Regions from separate parts of the Joostella sp. CR20 genome, predicted to be linked through region 2. Evidence: riboswitches for the same ligand, from Rfam matches in the RefSeq annotation. Region 2 holds a riboswitch; the other holds the start of a gene.
The links. Region 2 has a riboswitch for cobalamin ahead of JMA43_RS05405 (TonB-dependent receptor plug domain-containing protein). Riboswitches for the same ligand answer to the same signal wherever they lie in the genome.
Positions count from the first base shown of each region.

Region 1: it holds a riboswitch for cobalamin, as region 2 does, so the genes downstream of both, metE (5-methyltetrahydropteroyltriglutamate--homocysteine S-methyltransferase) here and JMA43_RS05405 (TonB-dependent receptor plug domain-containing protein) in region 2, are expected to answer to the same signal.

Region 1 covers NZ_JAESVF010000004.1:228,522-237,924, reverse strand. Annotated here, with positions in the region: gene cysS (cysteine--tRNA ligase) at 106-1,590, shown strand; gene yidD (membrane protein insertion efficiency factor YidD) at 1,632-1,856, shown strand; gene lgt (prolipoprotein diacylglyceryl transferase) at 1,942-2,772, shown strand; gene JMA43_RS08090 (DUF192 domain-containing protein) at 2,769-3,263, shown strand; gene metE (5-methyltetrahydropteroyltriglutamate--homocysteine S-methyltransferase) at 3,483-5,798, opposite strand; cobalamin riboswitch at 5,934-6,116, opposite strand; gene secDF (protein translocase subunit SecDF) at 6,377-9,355, opposite strand.
Region 2 covers NZ_JAESVF010000002.1:286,274-295,676, reverse strand. Annotated here, with positions in the region: gene JMA43_RS05410 (S41 family peptidase) at 1-793, shown strand, start outside; gene JMA43_RS05405 (TonB-dependent receptor plug domain-containing protein) at 893-2,773, opposite strand; cobalamin riboswitch at 2,842-3,092, opposite strand; gene JMA43_RS05400 (ABC transporter substrate-binding protein) at 3,168-4,352, shown strand; gene JMA43_RS05395 (FecCD family ABC transporter permease) at 4,349-5,380, shown strand; gene JMA43_RS05390 (ABC transporter ATP-binding protein) at 5,400-6,212, shown strand; gene JMA43_RS05385 (endonuclease/exonuclease/phosphatase family protein) at 6,218-7,051, opposite strand; gene JMA43_RS05380 (sulfatase family protein) at 7,106-8,764, opposite strand; gene JMA43_RS05375 (prolyl oligopeptidase family serine peptidase) at 8,776-9,403, opposite strand, start outside.

The DNA of each region.
Region 1 (9,403 bases), on a different contig from region 2:
GAAATAACAACTTACTCATTTACAACGAAACTATTATCTTAGCAATTCATAAAGGCACTCACAGCGCCTTTTACTTCAGAAAAAACAAGCAACTAAACAATAAAAATGCAACGATATCAAACTAACGAATTAAAAATATACAACTCTATTACAGGAGAAAAAGAAGTTTTTAAACCTATTACAGAAGGCTATGTTGGAATGTACGTTTGTGGTCCAACCGTATACAGCAATGTGCATTTAGGAAACGTTAGAACTTTTATGTCTTTCGATTTAGTGTTTAGATATTTAAAGCATTTAGACTTTAAAGTTCGCTATGTTCGAAACATTACCGATGCAGGACATTTAGAAAACGACGCTGACGTTGGTGAAGATAGAATTGCAAAAAAAGCACGTTTAGAGCAAATAGAACCTATGGAAGTTGTGCAACGCTATACGGTAGATTTTCACAACACACTTAATAAGTTTAACAACCTTCCACCGAGTATCGAACCTACTGCAACTGGACATATTATTGAACAGATTGAAGTTATCAAAGAGATTATCGAAAACGGATTTGCATACGAGATAAACGGTTCTGTGTATTTTGATGTTTTGAAATTTAATGAAACTAATGAATACGGAAAACTTAGCAAGCGAAACGTAGAAGACCTTATTCACAATACCAGAGAAACTGCAGGTCAGTCAGAAAAGAAAAATCCGCAAGACTTTGCACTTTGGAAAAAAGCCGAACCACAACACATTATGCGTTGGCCTTCTCCTTGGAGCGACGGATTTCCTGGTTGGCACTTAGAATGTACCACAATGAGCACCAAATATTTGGGCGACCATTTTGACATTCATGGCGGTGGAATGGACTTGAAGTTTCCGCATCACGAATGTGAGATTGCACAAGCAGAAGCTTCTACAGGGCAGAGTCCTGTAAATTATTGGATGCACGCCAACCTTCTTACCTTAAACGGAAAGAAAATGGCAAAATCTACTGGAAATAACATTTTACCAAATGAAATTTTCACAGGGAATAACGACATCCTAAGTAAACCTTTTACACCATCGGTGACTCGCTTTTTTATGCTCCAAGCACATTACAGAAGTATTTTAGACTTTAGTAATGATGCGCTTTTAGCTTCTGAAAAAGGCTTTAACAGATTGATGGACGGTTTCAATGCAATCGACAGTTTAAAAACCAGTAAAAGCTCTTCTTTTGATGTTGCTACGTGGAAACAAAACTGCTACGATGCGATGAATGACGACTTCAATAGTCCGATTTTAATTGCTCATTTATTTGAAGCTGTAAAGCAAATCAATCTTATAAAAGAAGAAAAAAATACCATCACCAAAGAAGATTTAGCAACAGTTAAAGAAACTATGGAAGCTTTTATTTTTGATGTTCTCGGACTTCAAGATGAAAGAAACGGAAACGACAATTCTTCTGATAAATTATCTGGAACTGTAGAACTTTTAATTCAGCTACGTGCAGAAGCAAGAGCTAACAAAGATTTTGCAACTTCAGATAAAATTAGAAACCAATTGGCAACTCTTGGAGTAGAACTAAAGGATGGAAAAGACGGCACTACTTTTAGCTTGAATTAAATTTTGGTAAAAGGAAAGAATTCACCTAAAATCAACAGCATATTTTAAAGAAAATTCTCATAGCGCCTTTTGTATTTTTAGTTCGCTTTTATCAAGTCGCTATTTCTCCATACACACCAGCGTCTTGTAGATATTCGCCAACATGCTCTCAATACACTTTGGAAGCATTAAAAAAACACGGCTTGTTTAAAGGCGGATGGCTTTCAATAAAAAGAATTGCGAGTTGTGGTCCGTGGGGAGGTAGCGGTTACGACCCTGTTCCTTAATTTTAATCTTTTTTAACGCTAGAAACCTATATTTTTTTGAGTTGTAAAACCTCAATTAACTATATTTACTACAAAATAAACGCGAATGCACTTTTTAAGTATTACCTGGGATCCAAATGGGGTTCTACTAGATCTTGGCTTTTTCCAATTACGTTACTATAGTTTAATGTTTGTTATTGCCTTTTCATTGGGTTGGTATTTGATGAAAAAAATATATCAAAACGAAAATCAATCGGAAGAAGCGCTTGATTCTTTATTTATCTACATGGTACTCTCGGTACTTATTGGCGCGCGTTTAGGGCATTTTATCTTTTACGAACCGAGCATGTTTTTAGAAGATCCGCTAAGTATAATTTTACCAGTTAAGTTCAGCCCTACGTTTGAATTCACAGGATTTAGAGGTCTTGCCAGCCATGGTGCAGCGATAGGAGTTATCATTGCAATGTACATGTACAGCAAAAAAGTAATCAAAAAACCTATCCTTTGGATTTTAGACCGAATTTCGATTCCTGTAGCTATTGGAGGTGTTTTTGTTAGACTTGGAAATTTCTTTAATTCTGAAATTATAGGAAAACCAACGGGTACCGACTACGGTATTATTTTTAAACAATTAGGCGAAACATTTCCGAGACATCCAGCGCAATTATACGAAGCATTCGGATATGTTTTTGTATTTATCATTCTGCAATACACTTATTGGAAAACCGATAAAAAAGATAAACTTGGATACTTATTTGGCTTATGGCTTGTGCTAACTTGGACCGTTAGATTTATTGCTGAATACTACAAAAAATCGCAAGGTGGTTTCGAGTCGGCTTTGGGAGTTTTCTCAACGGGGCAATGGCTTAGTATTCCGTTTGTATTGGTAGGTTTCTACTTAATGTTTTTGTATCATCCTTCAAAAAAGCAATCATGATAAGTTACTTAGTTCGCCTTGTTTTAGTATTGTTATTTATTTGTTTTACACTGATAAGTTGCAATGACAATTCAGCAGAAAAAGAGATTAAAACTGAAAAGATTTCGTTCAAAAAAGAAGGAGAACTATCTATCAGCAGAAACGATTCCATTATTGTTTCTAAAATAGATATCGAAATTGCCGATAATGAATACGAGCGACAAACGGGACTAATGTATCGCAATTCTATGGAAGAAAATCAAGGAATGCTTTTTGTTTTTGAAGATGCTGAACCTCGTTATTTCTACATGAAAAACACCGAAATTCCGCTCGACATCCTTTACATCGACAGCAATTTTAAAATTGTAAGCATGGTGAAAAATGCACAACCTATGAACGAGGCTTCGCTTCCTTCCAACTTCCCTGCACAATATGTTTTAGAACTTAATGGAGGAATGGCAAATGCATGGAAAATTAACGAAGGGGATGTAATTTCTTATCAGAAAAAATAAAGTTGCTCGAAAATAAATTCCCGAACAACTTTATTTAAAATCTATTGAATATCCGTAACATATTATACCAAGATAAAAATGTCAGGTCGAGCCTGCCTTTGTCGACAAACAGGCTTAGTCGAGACCACATTTAAAGCTATCAAACCATATAACCTCTCGACTCCGCTCGAGGTGACAGTGCAGTATGACAGTTTGCGGACAATCATAAAAATCTATTTACTAAGCTACAACTTCAAGCTTTTTTCGTAAAGCTTTTGCTGCATTAACCATTTCAACTAAGGCGTCGTTGGTTTCTTTCCAACCTCTCGTTTTTAATCCGCAGTCGGGGTTAACCCATAAGTTTTTTACAGGTACCAATTGTGCTGCTTTCTCAATCAAAAACTCCATCTCAGTTTGATTAGGAACTCTTGGAGAATGAATATCATACACTCCTGGACCTATTTCATTTGGATATTTAAAGTTCACAAAAGCATCTAACAACTCCATTTGAGATCGAGATGTTTCAATCGTAATCACATCAGCATCCATTGCAGCGATACTTTCAATGATATCATTAAATTCAGAATAGCACATATGCGTATGGATTTGCGTTTGATTACCCACTCCGCTTGCACTAATTCTAAACGCTTTTATCGCCCAATCTAAATAGGTTTTCCATGCTTCTTTTCGCAATGGCAAACCTTCTCGAATAGCTGGCTCATCTATTTGAATTACTTTTATTCCAGCGCGCTCCAAATCATTTACTTCTTCTCTAATCGCCAAAGCTATTTGATTGGCAGTTGTTTCTCTATCTTGGTCATTTCTTACAAAAGACCACTGTAAAATTGTAATCGGACCCGTAAGCATTCCTTTCACTGGCAAATCGGTTAAGCTTTGCGCAAACGCTGTCCAAGCAACCGTCATTGGTTCTGGTCTAGACACATCTCCGTAAATAATTGGTGGTTTTACAGCCCTAGAACCGTAACTCTGCACCCAACCAAACTTCGTAAATGCAAATCCGCTTAACTGTTCGCCGAAATACTCAACCATATCATTTCGTTCAAACTCTCCATGCACCAACACATCGATACCGAGTTCTTCCTGCCAAGAGATAGACTTCTCAATTTCTTGCCCGATAGCTTCGTTGTACGCTTCTTCAGTTATTTCGCCTTTCTTTAATTTAGAGCGCAACAATCGAATTTCTTTAGTTTGCGGAAAAGACCCAATGGTTGTGGTTGGCAACAAAGGAAGTTTTAGCGCATCGTGTTGCAACGGCTGACGAGTTTCGAAACTTGCCTCACGATGACTATCGCCCTCCGAAATTGCTCCAACAGCTACTTTTACAATTTCGTTATGAATTAATTCTGAATTACGTTTAGAATCCATTGCCAACTTATTAGCATTATAAAAACTTTGAATTTCTTCAGGAAGCTCTTCTTCCACTAAAGCAGATAGTACAGCAACTTCCGTTAGTTTTTGTTTTGCAAAAGCCAACCAGTTTTTAATTTCCGAAGTAAGCGAAGTTGTTTCTGGCTCGTTATCCAAATCAAAAGGAACGTGTAATAACGAACATGATGGTGCGACCAAAACTCTTTCAACTCCAAGTTTTGAAATTGCATTTTCAAGAATTGCTTTAGAAGCTTGCAAATCGTTTTTCCAAATGTTTCTTCCATCTACAACACCAAGCGACAGTTTTAAAGTATCAGGAACAATATTTAATACTGTATCCAATTGCTCAAAACCTCGAACTAAATCCAAATGCAACACCTCTACCGGGAGCTTCACAACCCACGAAGCATTTTTATGTAAACCTTCAAAATAAGTGGTAAGTATAAATTTTAATGCAGGAAATTTATCCGCCAGCGTTTGGTAAACACGCTCGAATATTTGACGCTCTTTTTCAGATAAATCCATAACTAAAAAAGGTTCATCAATTTGAATCCACGTTGCACCTTGCTTTTCTAATTCAGTAAAAATATCAATGTAAACAGACAATAAATCATCAATCAAATCTAATTTTTCAAATCCAGTTTCTTTAGCTTTTCCGAGTAAAAGGTAAGAAACAGGACCTATAAACACAGGTTTTGCATTTACCCCTTGTGCTTTCGCCTCTTTAAATTCATCTAAAAACTTAGTATGAGAAAGCTTAAATTTCTGATTTTTATAAAACTCTGGCACCAAATAATGATAGTTGGTATCAAACCATTTGGTCATTTCCATCGCAGTAATATCAAGACCATTTTTTTGATAACCTCGAGCCATGGCAAAGTATAAATCTAACGGATTTGTAGTTGCATTTGCAACCTCCTCAAAACGCTTCGGAATAGCGCCAATAGTAAGCGACATGTCTAAAACTTGATCGTAAAAAGAAAAGTCGTTTGTAGGAATTAAATCAATACCAGCTTCTTTTTGCAATTGCCAGTTTTCCTTTCGAATTTGAGCACCAACTGCTAGCAAATCGTCTATACCAATCTGCCCAGACCAGTACTGCTCACAAGCTTTTTTAAGCTCTCTTTTGGCACCAATACGCGGGTAGCCCAAAATGTGTGTAGTCATTTTTTTGTTTTTAAATTGTTAAACACTTTGGCTTCACAAAGCATTCTACAACCAAAAACAATAATCAATAGCACAGCTCACCCCAACAAAGGGTGTTCACTATCAATCTTGAATACTGCTTTAGGTCGCGAAAGCATTTTCAATATAATTCCGGCAGGTCTCCTGGCTTGTAACATTTTTACCTCCTTCCCATTTTTAAAAAACAGTGGATCTTTTGGCAAAAACTATCTCGTTACTTACAGTTGCGCGACAGCTTGTGATTTTCACACAATTCCCTATTAATTTACCTTAAGTAAAACCGTAATTAGACTGATCAATATGTAAAGAACCAATTACCCCACAAAGCTACGTAATAAAAATATAGCGAACCACCACAAGTGCATAGTTCACACTAAAAATTTAAATTGTTATAATTATTAGGGTAATTACCACCATTTGCAATGGCGGTACCGGGCTTTACGCTTTTAGTATTTGGCAAACCACAAACTAAAGTTTGCCAAAAGCTAACCGCTACAATCCCTATTACAAAAAAAAGACCGCCAATAAGGCGGTCTTTTTACATTTTATGTAGTAACTAACTATTCGTCAGCTTTCTTCTTTTTCCCTTTGTTGTTCAATGTATCAAACATAACAGGAGTTGCAATAAACAACGATGAATATGTACCTACAGCAATACCAACAATCATGGCAAACATAAATCCTCTTAACGACTCACCTCCAAAGATGAAGATAGCCAATAATACTACCAAGGTAGTTAACGAAGTATTTAATGTTCTACTCAAAGTACTGTTCAATGCCTCATTAGCATTGTCTCCACCGCTCCATCCTTTAAGCTTCACAACCTCTCTAATACGGTCAAAAACAATTACGGTATCATTCAACGAATATCCAATAACCGTTAAGATTGCAGCAATAAACGCTTGGTCAACCTCCATATTAAATGGCATAATACTAGAAGTAATAGAGAAGATTCCTAATACAATTAATACATCATGGAATACCGCAGCAACAGCTCCTAAAGAGAATTGCCATCTACGGAAACGTAATAAGATATATAAGAATACTACCGCTAAAGAACCGATAATTGCCCAAACAGCGTTCTTCTTAATATCATCTGCAATAGTTGGTCCTACTTTGATAGACTGTAAAATTCCAATCTTATCTGCACCACTACCATTAGAAAACTCACCATAAGTTGTTCCTTCAGGAAGATACTTTTTAACAGCATCAAACAAGCTTTTTTGAATTTCTTCATCTACAGCCGTTCCTTCTTCATCAACTTTATATTTTGTAGTAATCTTAACTTGGTTTGCATCTCCAAAAGTTTTCACCTCTGTATTTCCAAATACACCGTCTAAATCAGCAGCAATATCAGAAGGGTTTACAGGGTTTACAAAACGTACTTGGTACGAACGTCCTCCAACAAAATCAACACCACCTTCTAAACCTTTAGTAAATAAAGATGTTAAACTAATTAGGATTAAAACTCCAGAAATGATGTATGCAATTTTACGTTTTGCCAAAAAGTCGAAGTTTGGATTTTTTGGTAACGCTTTTGTAACAGCAGTTGTAAATGTTAATGGGTTTTGACCTCCTTTAACATTCCACTCAATTAATAAACGAGTTACAAAAATTGCAGTAAACAATGAAGTAGCAATACCTATAATTAATGTAGTTGCAAAACCTTGAATAGGTCCTGTTCCGAACAATAATAAGATAATAGCTGTTAATCCAGTTGTAATATTTGCATCTAGAATTGAAGAAAGTGCATTACTAAATCCATCTGCAATAGCTTGCATTTGTCCTTTTCCAGCTCTTAATTCTTCTTTAATACGTTCAAAAATAATTACGTTGGCATCTACCGACATACCGATAGTTAATACGATACCCGCAATTCCTGGTAAAGTTAACACAGCTCCTAAACCTGCTAACACTCCAAAAATCAACACAATATTGAATACCAAAGCAATGTCTGCAAACAATCCTGCTCTACCGTAGTAAACAAGCATCCAAATTAAAACAAGTACCATTGCTACGATAAATGAGAACATCCCGCTGTCGATAGCTTCTTGCCCTAATGATGGTCCAACTACCTCCGATTGGATAATATCTGCAGATGCAGGAAGTTTACCTGCTCTTAATACGTTAGCTAAATCGTCTGCTTCTTCTAAAGTAAAGTTTCCAGAAATTTCAGAATTTCCTCCAGTAATAGCTCCTTTAGAAACTCCAGGTGCAGAATACACAATGTTATCTAAAACAATAGCAATATTTCCACCTTCTCTAAAAGCTTTCCCTGTAAGGTCTTCCCAAATTTTAGCTCCTCTAGAATTCATCTGCATAGAAACAGCTGGTCTTCCCGCCATATCGTATGCTTGTGCAGCATCAGTAATTACATCTCCACTCATATCTGGAGTGTTTTCTCTGTTACCTTTTAATGCATACAATTCAACTACAGGAGCATCTTTTACAGGAATTCCCCATGCAAATTTTGCATACTGAAGGTTACTTGGAAGTTGCTGCCTTACTTGAGGCATTTTAATATACTCATTAAACTTCGCAGTATCTTTTGTAGCAACCATAGCAATTACTGGTGAACCTTGTGCTCCACCACTTACTAATAAATCGAAAAGTGGATTTACTTGGTTTGCTAAGTCTAAAGAATCTTGAGTAGCATCCGAAAGTAAAGAATCGATTTCAGAAGTACTATCTTCTTTAACTTCTTCTTTTGTATCGGTTTTTACGATGTCTTTTAAAGTATTGTTTGCTGCAATTAAAAATGGAGCTACTTGGTCTGCTTTATAAGTTTCCCAGAACTCTAATTGCGCTGTACTTTGTAATAAGTTCTTTACACGATCTACGTCTTTCGCACCTGGTAATTCAACCAAAATACGCCCAGAAGTCCCTAAACGCTGAATGTTTGGTTGTGTAACACCAAATTTATCAATACGCTTACGAAGTACTTCAAATGCAGAAACGATAGATTCGTCAATTTTTCTACGGATGATAGGCTGCACCTGATCATCTGTCATTTGGAAGTTAATTTCTTCGCTTAAAGATTTATTCGCAAAAATATCAGGAGAGGCTAATTTTGTAGAACCACCGCTTATTTTTTCGAATTCTTGAAAAAACAAATCAACATAATCATCTTGACTGTTTTTTGAAGCTTCATCAGCTTGTGCTAATGCTTTGTTAAACACAGGATCTTTGGTATTGTTTGCCAATCCTTTCAAGATATCTTTTACAGATATTTGAAGAATTACATTAATACCTCCTTTAAGGTCTAATCCTTTGTTTAATTCTTTTTCTTTTACCTCGGTGTAGGTAAATTTAGCAAATCCAAGGTTAAACACTTCTTGATTCCCAAGAGAGTCTAAATACCTAGATTCTTCGGCTTCTCGCTTCGCTACGTAGTTCTCTTCTGCATCTGAAATTTTGTTTAAAGCATATGTTTCTGCCTCGCCTTCTACCTTGTTTGCAACAAAAGTAAACGACAATTGATAGATACTTACAATACCAAACAAAATAGCAAACAGCCTAATAAGTCCTTTATTCTGCATTCTAAATTTATTTAATGGTCAATTTTAAAAACGGACAAATATAGCGTT
Region 2 (9,403 bases):
AAGTACTTACCATGAAGAGTTAAACGATGTTTTTACTGAATTTAAAGCTGAAGGAATTAACGAATTAGTTTTAGACTTACGCTACAACGGTGGAGGATCTGTTTTAACGTCTTCGTTTTTAGCAAGTATGATTCAAGGAAATAGAGCAAATGGAACAACTTTCTCTAAACTTACTTTTAACGATAAGAGAAATGCAGAAAACGGAAGTATCTATCCATTTTTTGATGAGGCATATTTATATGATAAAACAACAGGTGAATACACCAATCAAGATATTCCAATTAGTCGACTTACTAATCTTACAAGATTGTACGTTTTAGGCTCTAACTACACAGCATCTGCTAGTGAAATGATTATAAACGGACTTAGACCTTTTATGGATGTAATTCTTGTAGGTAGAACTACCACAGGTAAAAACGAAGGTTCTATCACTGTTTATGATTCTGGAGTTCCTTATACAAATTCAAACAACAGAAACCCTAACCACACTGTAGGATTACAACCTATTGTTTTCCAAATATTCAATAGTTTAGATGAAAATGATTATGATGACGGGTTCGAACCAAATATTGAAGTGAATGAAGCTGCGTATGCTGCAACCATTCTTCCGTTTGGAGACCCTAATGAAGTGATGCTTCGCGCTGCTTTAGACGATATTGCTGGTACAAGTGCAAAAGGGAACCTTTTAAGAGCAAATCAACTACAATTAGAAGAAGCTGGGAAAATTAAAGGGAAGAAATTCAGTACCGAAATGTACATTTTACCAAATGAGAAAACCTTTACTCAAAAATAAAAAACCTCTCATATAAAATCAAAAAGTCTCAGCTAACGCTGAGACTTTTTTTTGGAAAACAATTTAGGGATGGTGTATTCCCTCATATACACCATCAATCTATAAACCTAACCTAAATCCTACTCTTATATTTCTTCCTCTAGTAGTATAGCCTACTAATTCATAATAATCTTCATTAAACAAGTTGTCTAAATTAAAGAACACTGTAAACTTGTTTGAAAAGTTATGACTCACATTAAAATTCACTAAAGAAAACGCATCCAACTCCACATCTTCGTAGGTGTTAAAATCGGTATCCAAACGCTCCCCTGTGTATTGGTAAGTCAGTCCTAAGTTTGTATTTTGTAACAAAGTGTACTGTACACTTGCATTTGCTTTATGCTTCGGAATACGCAATGCTACTTTATCTCTGTTTTCAGTAAATGTATAATTCGCATCAATCATTAAATTATTCATCGGTTGTATGCTTGTTTCCACCTCTACTCCATTTACGGTAAAAGCTTCTTCTTCGTTTACATACATTCCTTCATAAGTTTCAAAATTGATGGTTTTATAAGCAATAAAGTTTTCTTCTTCTCTATTAAAATACACTCCACTCAATCTAAAAATACCAGTGTTATACTCTACTCCTCCTTCTAAAGTTCTGTCTTCTTCTGGCTCTAAATCTGGATTTGCTCCAAAAGCACCAAACAATTGAGATAAAGATGGCGCGATGTAAGAAGTACTATACGAACCTAAAAACTTTAAATAACTGTTATTGTTCGCAAATTTTAAAGTGTACGAAGGGTTTAAATTGTAGGTAAAGTGACTTCCATACTCGCTATGGTTGTTTAAACGTCCACCTACATTCATATGCAATCCAAAGTCGGAAACCCAAACAACATTTGCATACGGATCGGTAATACTAAAATCGGTATCTGCACCAAGTGTCGCTTCATTTTTAATGTAGTTTAATCCTACAATAGTGTAAAACGTATCGCTAAAATTGTATTTATTAAACAAATCTACAACCGTACTATTTGCTTCGTATGCATTTGGATATGCCGAATAAATATCTCTGCTGATGTCGTTATACGAAGCATTCAATGTAACGCTTCCGTTGTTGTACTTATATTCTGGTGCAATTGCAATTCTAAATTGCTCACTCACTGAATAATCATCGCTATCTTGCTGAGGCGAAGAGCTATCGAAATCGGCTTTAAACTTATCGTAATATCCTAAAACTTTTACTGAAAAACGATCTGAAAATTGATATCCAAAATTAACATTCGAGTTGATTCGGTTAAAAGGATCCTTCTCATCTCCTATCACCGCTGAAAGTCCATCGGTATACTGATTTCCAAAACCAGCTAAATACGTAAATTTCCCAAGCGTACCATTAACAGAAGCTCTGTTTGAAAAATCTGTTAAGTTATAACTATCCTCTTCCGAAGACTGATTAGAACCGATACTACTTTCAAAATTGGCAGCAATTTTACGTTCGCCTGCGCTTTTAGTTGTAATATTAATAACCGCTGTCGCTGCGCGGTTTCCGTAAAGTGTACTAGCTGCACCTTTTACAATTTCTATCGATTCGATTTGGTTTAAATCTAACAAACGTAAATCAAAATCCATTGCAATTTGCGAAGGGTCGCTTACTTGCACACCATCAATCAACACCAATACTTGGCGGTTGTTACCACCACGTACAAAATACGAAAGGTTTTGGCCTGCATTACTACGGCTTCCGTTAATTTCAATACCACTTTTAGTATTAATAACTTCGGCTACCGAACGTCCTTGATTGCGTTGTAATTCTTCTTGAGAAATTTTAATAACTGTTTTTCCTGAGTTTTCGCGTTTTAGTTCAAAACGAGAATCTGCTACAACTACTTCTTCTAATTCTTGGATAGTTGTTTCTGTTTGATTGTTTTTTTCTTGCGCAAAAGTCCATGCAGTTACAAGACCAAATGCACAAAGAGAAAAAATTCTTTTGTTCATGCTGTTTAGTTATGTGGGAAAAAAGTATGAGTGTGTCATACGCAAACCCTTGTCCCGAAAGTTTGACATAAAATTTGTGAATCTTGGCAGGTCTCCTGGCTTACTTTTTTGTTATTATACCTTCCCATTTCTCTTCAGAAACAGTGGTTTTTTTTGAAGATAATAACAAACTGTTAAAATTATTTCTAACTTTAAACAGAAACCAACAATAGTTGGCATAAAGCTTACAGTTGCGGGAACAGCCACGGTTTCTCACCGTATTCCCTTTTAATTTAAACCCATTGAAAACAGATTTAAAACCATAAATTCGACGCAAAATTAAACAATTTCAAGAACGCCACCATTAGAAAAATATAATAATCTTAATTTTACACCTGAAAAATTAATTGCCACAATGCTAAAACACTCATACCAAATAAATAGCCTTTTTTTATTACTGCTGATTTTTTTTACAGCATGCAAAGAAGCTCCAAAAAACAGTTCAAATTTAAACTCAGAAGAAGTTGAAACTACTGATAAAAACACTTCTGTTAATGTTGAATATGCACAAGGATTTAGCATCAGTAAAAATGAAAATTTCACCACTGTAGAAGTCACTTCTCCATGGCCAAATGCTAATAAAGCGTACACGTATGCGTTAGTTCCGAAGGAAAAATTAAACTCAATAACCTTCGATGCCAATGCTTATGATGCCATAATCGCAACACCAGTTACACGACTTGTAGCAACTTCAACTACGCACATTCCTGCCATTGAACTTTTAAATATTGAAAATACTTTGATAGGTTTTCCTGGTACTAATTACATTTCTTCGGAACCAATTCGGAATAAAATTGACAACGGTAGTGTTAAAGAACTCGGTTTAAATGAAGCTATCAATACCGAAGTGCTTATCAGCTTAGAGCCAGAACTTGTAATGGGTTTTACCGTAGATGGCGAAAACAAAACCTATAAAAACATAGCTAACGCAGGAATTCCAGTTGTGTATAATGGCGATTGGGTAGAAGAAACTCCTTTGGGAAAAGCCGAATGGATTAAGCTTTTTGGAGTGTTTTTTAACAAAGAAAAACAAGCCGATAGTATTTTTAATGAAATTGCAACTGCTTACAACAATGCTAAAAAATTAGCACTACAAACTGAAGTGCAACCAACAGTTTTTAGTGGTTCTATGTTTAAAGATATTTGGTATGCACCCGCTGGCGAAAGTTGGGTAGCTCACTTTTTAAAAGACGCAAATGCTAATTATACTTGGAAAAACAGTAAAGGCACTGGCAGTCTTTCGCTTAATTTTGAAAGTGTCTTGGAAAAAGCAAAAACAACCGAATATTGGATTGGTCCTGGACAATTTACAAGCTACAACCAGTTAAAAGAGACCAATACACATTACACTCAATTTGACACTTTTAAAAACAAAAAAATATTTACTTACAGTTTAACAACGGGTGCTACGGGCGGTTTACTGTATTACGAATTGGCTCCTAACCGTCCAGATTTAGTCTTAAAAGACATCATTAAAATACTGCATCCAAACGTATTGCCTAATTACGAACCTGTATTTTTTAAGCCATTACAACCTTGAAACCCATAAAAACATACCGACTTTACTTTGCAATACTAGCCATTTTATTAGTTGTTTTTTTTCTGATAAATATTAGTTTGGGTTCCGTTCGAATTCCAATAAAACAGATTGTAACAACACTTATCGGAAGCGATATCGAAAAACAATCGTGGCAATATATCATTCTAAACTATCGCCTACCAAAAGCTTTTACAGCAGTATTGGTGGGAAGCGGACTTTCCGTTAGCGGACTGTTAATGCAAACTCTTTTTAGAAATCCGCTTGCAGGACCTTTTGTTTTAGGAATCAGCTCTGGGGCAAGTTTAGGTGTTGCACTTTTAATCATGGGGTCTTCTGTATTTGCAGGTATTTTTTCTGCATTTTTTTTAAGTAGTTATACCATCGCTATTGGAGCTACGGCAGGAAGTTTTTTAGTTTTATTAGCCATTTTCATTGTTGCGAACAAAGTGAAAGACACCATGGCGCTACTCATTATCGGACTCATGTTTGGGAGTATAACAACTGCAGTTGTAAGTGTGCTTTCATACTTTACAAGTAAAGAAAAATTACAGCAATACATCTTTTGGTCGTTTGGAAGTTTAGGGAATTTAAGTTGGAGTCAACTAGCATTTTTAGCCATTCTTTTCAGCATCGGAATATTGATAACCATTACAGTTTTAAAACCGCTAAACGCACTTCTTTTAGGTGAAAATTATGCGCAAAGTATGGGAATTCAACTTAAAAAATCAAGATACTTAATAATTATTGCTACAAGTATTCTTGCAGGTAGCATTACCGCTTTCACAGGACCAATTGCCTTTATTGGTTTGGCTGTTCCGCATTTAACCAGGCAATTGTTTAACACCCAAAATCATCATATTTTACTTCCTGCAACTGTTTTATTTGGAGCAATTTTAATGTTGGTCTGCGACACCATTGCACAATTACCAACCTCAGAATATTCATTACCAATTAACGCCATCACATCAATTGTCGGGGCGCCAGTTGTAATTTGGTTGTTGGTTAGAAAACAAAAAATGATTTTTTAATACTTTTACAAAGAGTTCAATTTTAAAAATAACGCAAATCAATTCAGAAGAAAAAAATAGCATCCTTTCAGTTACAAATCTATCTGTTGGTTACACCTCCAAAAAGGAAACAAACACTATCGGAAAGGCAATCCATTTTAGCCTAAACCCTGGTGAACTCACTGCTGTTGTTGGCGCTAACGGAATTGGAAAATCTACTTTATTACGAACAGTCGCAAAAGTACAACCTGCTTTAGACGGGGAAATTCTGATAAAAGGCAAACCAATTACGGCTTTTGAAACCCATGAATTGGCTAAAGAAATTAGTGTTGTTTTAACGGAACACATCCCTGCAAAAAGTTTGAGTGTGCAAGAAGTCATTGCGCTCGGAAGGCAACCATACACCAATTGGTTGGGAGCACTTTCTGCTGATGATATTCAGCAAGTAAAAGAAGTTGTTTCGCTAATGGGGCTCGAAAAACTACAATATAAAAAGTGTTTTGAGTTAAGCGACGGACAATTGCAACGCGTAATGATTGCTAGAGCTCTGGCTCAAGACACGAGCATTATCATTTTAGATGAACCTACAACACATCTCGATATTTACCACAAAGCCTATATTCTAAAACTGCTAAAAACGATTGCTCAAAAAACTAAAAAGACAATTTTATTTTCAACCCACGAAATTGACTTAGCTATTCAATTATGCGATTGTATGCTGATTTTAGAAGCTGAAAAATCTACTTTTGGAACTCCATGTGAATTAATCGAAAGTGGCGGTTTTGACCAACTTTTCCCTTCCGATTTAATTTCATTTGATAGTCAAACAGGGACTTTTAAAGTGAAGAAGTAGATTGATTATTTAAAATTCAAATAAGCAATTACAGGAAAATGATCTGATGGGTATTTCAAATCTTTGGAATCGCTTAAAATTCCACTTTTCAAAACATCAAAATCATTACTCGAAATAAACACAAAGTCTATTCTATTTTTAACTGGTTCATCAAAATGAAATCCATTAAAAGTTCCATCTGGGCCAAAAGCATTTTCTCCAGCTACCAGATGTGTATCTAACAATTGTTCTTTTATCTTTTTAACACCTTCTGAAGAACTATCTAAATTAAAATCTCCCGTTAATACAACAGGAAGGTTATTGGTATTGAGCGTTGCTATTTTTTGTAGAATCAACTTTGAACTTTCAAGTCGAGCCGTATGTCCAACATGATCAAAATGTGTATTGAAGACCATAAATTCCTGCCCTGACTTTTTATCTTTAAAAGTTGCATAAGTACAAATTCTATTTAGCGCTGCATCCCAACCTATCGATGGTTTTTCTGGTGTTGTAGAAAGCCAAAAAGTATTTTCATCTTTAAGAACATACTTCTCTGAATTATAAAAAAGAGCCGAATATTCCCCTTCTGTGTTTCCTTTATCTCTCCCAACGCCAACATATTTGTAATTCTTCAATCCATTTTGAATATCCTCCAATTGATGATGAAGTCCTTCTTGTGTTCCGAAAATATCAGGAGCGTAAAAGTTTAATTGCGCTATTAAAAAGTCTTTCCTGCTTTGCCAATTATTAGCATTATCCGAGGGGTTATCGTATTTGATATTATACGTCATTACTTTTAAATCTTGCGCATTTAAAAGGGAACAAACTGCAAGAAATGCAACTAATAAAAATTTATTCATTTTCAATATTCATTTAGAGCTTATTAAACTTTTCAAATAAAGAACTCATCTTAATTATTCAATTGGAGTTCCTCGCATCTTATTAAAGTTCTTGTAATTATTTTCAACTTTTTTCTTTGGTGCTTGCTCAAATTCACGTTCTGTTACTCCATATTCTTTTTGCAACTGAAGTAATTTTGTATGCAAGTTAGCAATTACATCTTTATAAGAATCGTCATCAATAGCATTGTAAAGTTCGTTTGGATCTTGTTCCAAATCGTAAAATTCCCATGTATCAATATCGTCATAAAAATGAATCAATTTATAGCGCTTGGTTTTAATTCCGTAGTGCTTCTTCACCATATGGAATGCAGGGTAATCGTAATAATGATAATACAACGCATCTCTAAAGTCATCACTCTGAACTGTTCCATCAAGCAGAGGTTTTATAGATTTTCCTTGCATGCCTTCTGTTAAATCACTTCCGCCTGCATAATCCAAAAATGTTTGTGCAAAATCTAAGTTTTGAGTTAAAGCATTTACTACAGTTCCTGCTTTAATTCCTTTTGGATATTGAATTAAAAAAGGCATGCGAAACGATTCTTCGTACATAAATCGTTTATCAAAAAATCCTTTTTCACCTAAATAAAACCCTTGATCGGAAGTATAAACAACTATTGTGTTTTCGGCCAATCCGTTTTCTTCCAAATAATCTAAAACTTTACCAACTCCATCGTCTACAGCCTTGACGGTTGCCAAATAATCTTGTAAATATCTTTGTCCTTTCCATTCTGCTAGAGCCTTTCCGTGTAAATTTGCCTCCCAAAAAGCATTGTTCTTTGGAAGATATGCTTTATTCCAAATTTGCTTTTGCCTAGCATTCATCCTATCAAAATCGTTTGGCCATGGATTATTTGACAAAAGCGTACTTGCAAACTTCTCACTGAGTTTTAAATCGTGCCCTTCATACATATCATTGTAAATCGTTTGCATTTGTTCTTGAGCTGCAATCTGATTTTCATGTTTATCAAAATACGTTGCTGGTAACGGAAATTTTATAGAATCAAAAACCGTTAAATATCGAAGCGGCGGCATCCAATTTCTGTGAGGTGCTTTATGATGAAGCATCATAAAAAACGGTTTTTCATCAGCTCTTTCAGATTTTAACCAACTAATTGCATCCTCAGTAATAATATCGGTGGCGTACCCTTCAATACGAATAGAATCGCCCATTTTAACAAAATCTGGATTGTAATAATGCCCTTGATCATCAATAATATTCCAATAATCAAATCCTTGTGGATACCCGTACAGATGCCATTTTCCCACCAATGCTGTTTGATATCCTAGTTGTTTTAATTTCTTTGGAAGCGTAGGCTGATCACCATCAAAACGTTCTCCATTTTGTCGAAATCCGTTAATATGACTATGTTTCCCTGTAAGAATAACCGCCCTACTTGGACCACAAATCGAGTTGGTACAATACGTATGATTAAATATAGCTCCGTTTTTAGCAATTCGATCAATATTAGGCGTTGGTGCTAATTTACTTAACTCCGAACCATAAGCGCTAATCGCTTGATAAGCATGGTCGTCGGCCATGATAAACAAAATATTGGGAGGAGTATTGTTTTCAATAGTCGTGGCAATTTTAGCTTCATCTGTTTTAGTTTCCTTACAACTTATCAAACTAAGAAAACCTAAAATTATAAGTGCTTTTAAACGTAAGTTCATGAAGTTAAATTTTATTTTGAAACGTTCATTTTAGTTGAAATATTCTCTTTTTCAACAACAGTGCTAGCAATAAACTTGGCAATTTCATTTGTATATTGATAAGCCAAGTTTGCCCAATCGTGATTTCCTTCAGGATCTGTAGCCAACAAATACGGTTTATTCAAACTTTCAAGTTTATCGGCTATCGCTTTCGAACCAAATAGTGTTAAAAAACCAGGCTGATTTGGTTTGCAGTAATGATGTGGCGCAATGTAATACGGTACTAAATTGTCTTTTACTCCATGAAATAACACAGTAGGAATTGCGCGTTGTTTTGTTATATGCTCAATACTAACTAAAGCCCCAGCAAACGAAACAACACCAGCATATTTAATATTCGATGCATTTGGCATATACACTGTATTTAAAACAGCTTCTGCACCTGCACTACTCCCTACGAGAACAATTTGTTTTGAATTAAATTTTAATTTGTTTGACTGCTGAATTAAAAAACTTGTAGCATCCAGAATATCTTTGGTAACGGCATTAAAAGTTTCCTTTTTTCCTTCGGAATTATAGTCACACCCAAAAGAAGCTCCTTTTCGTGTAAGATGATAACTCATAGATGCAACAGCATATCCTTTCTTTGCCATAGCTACA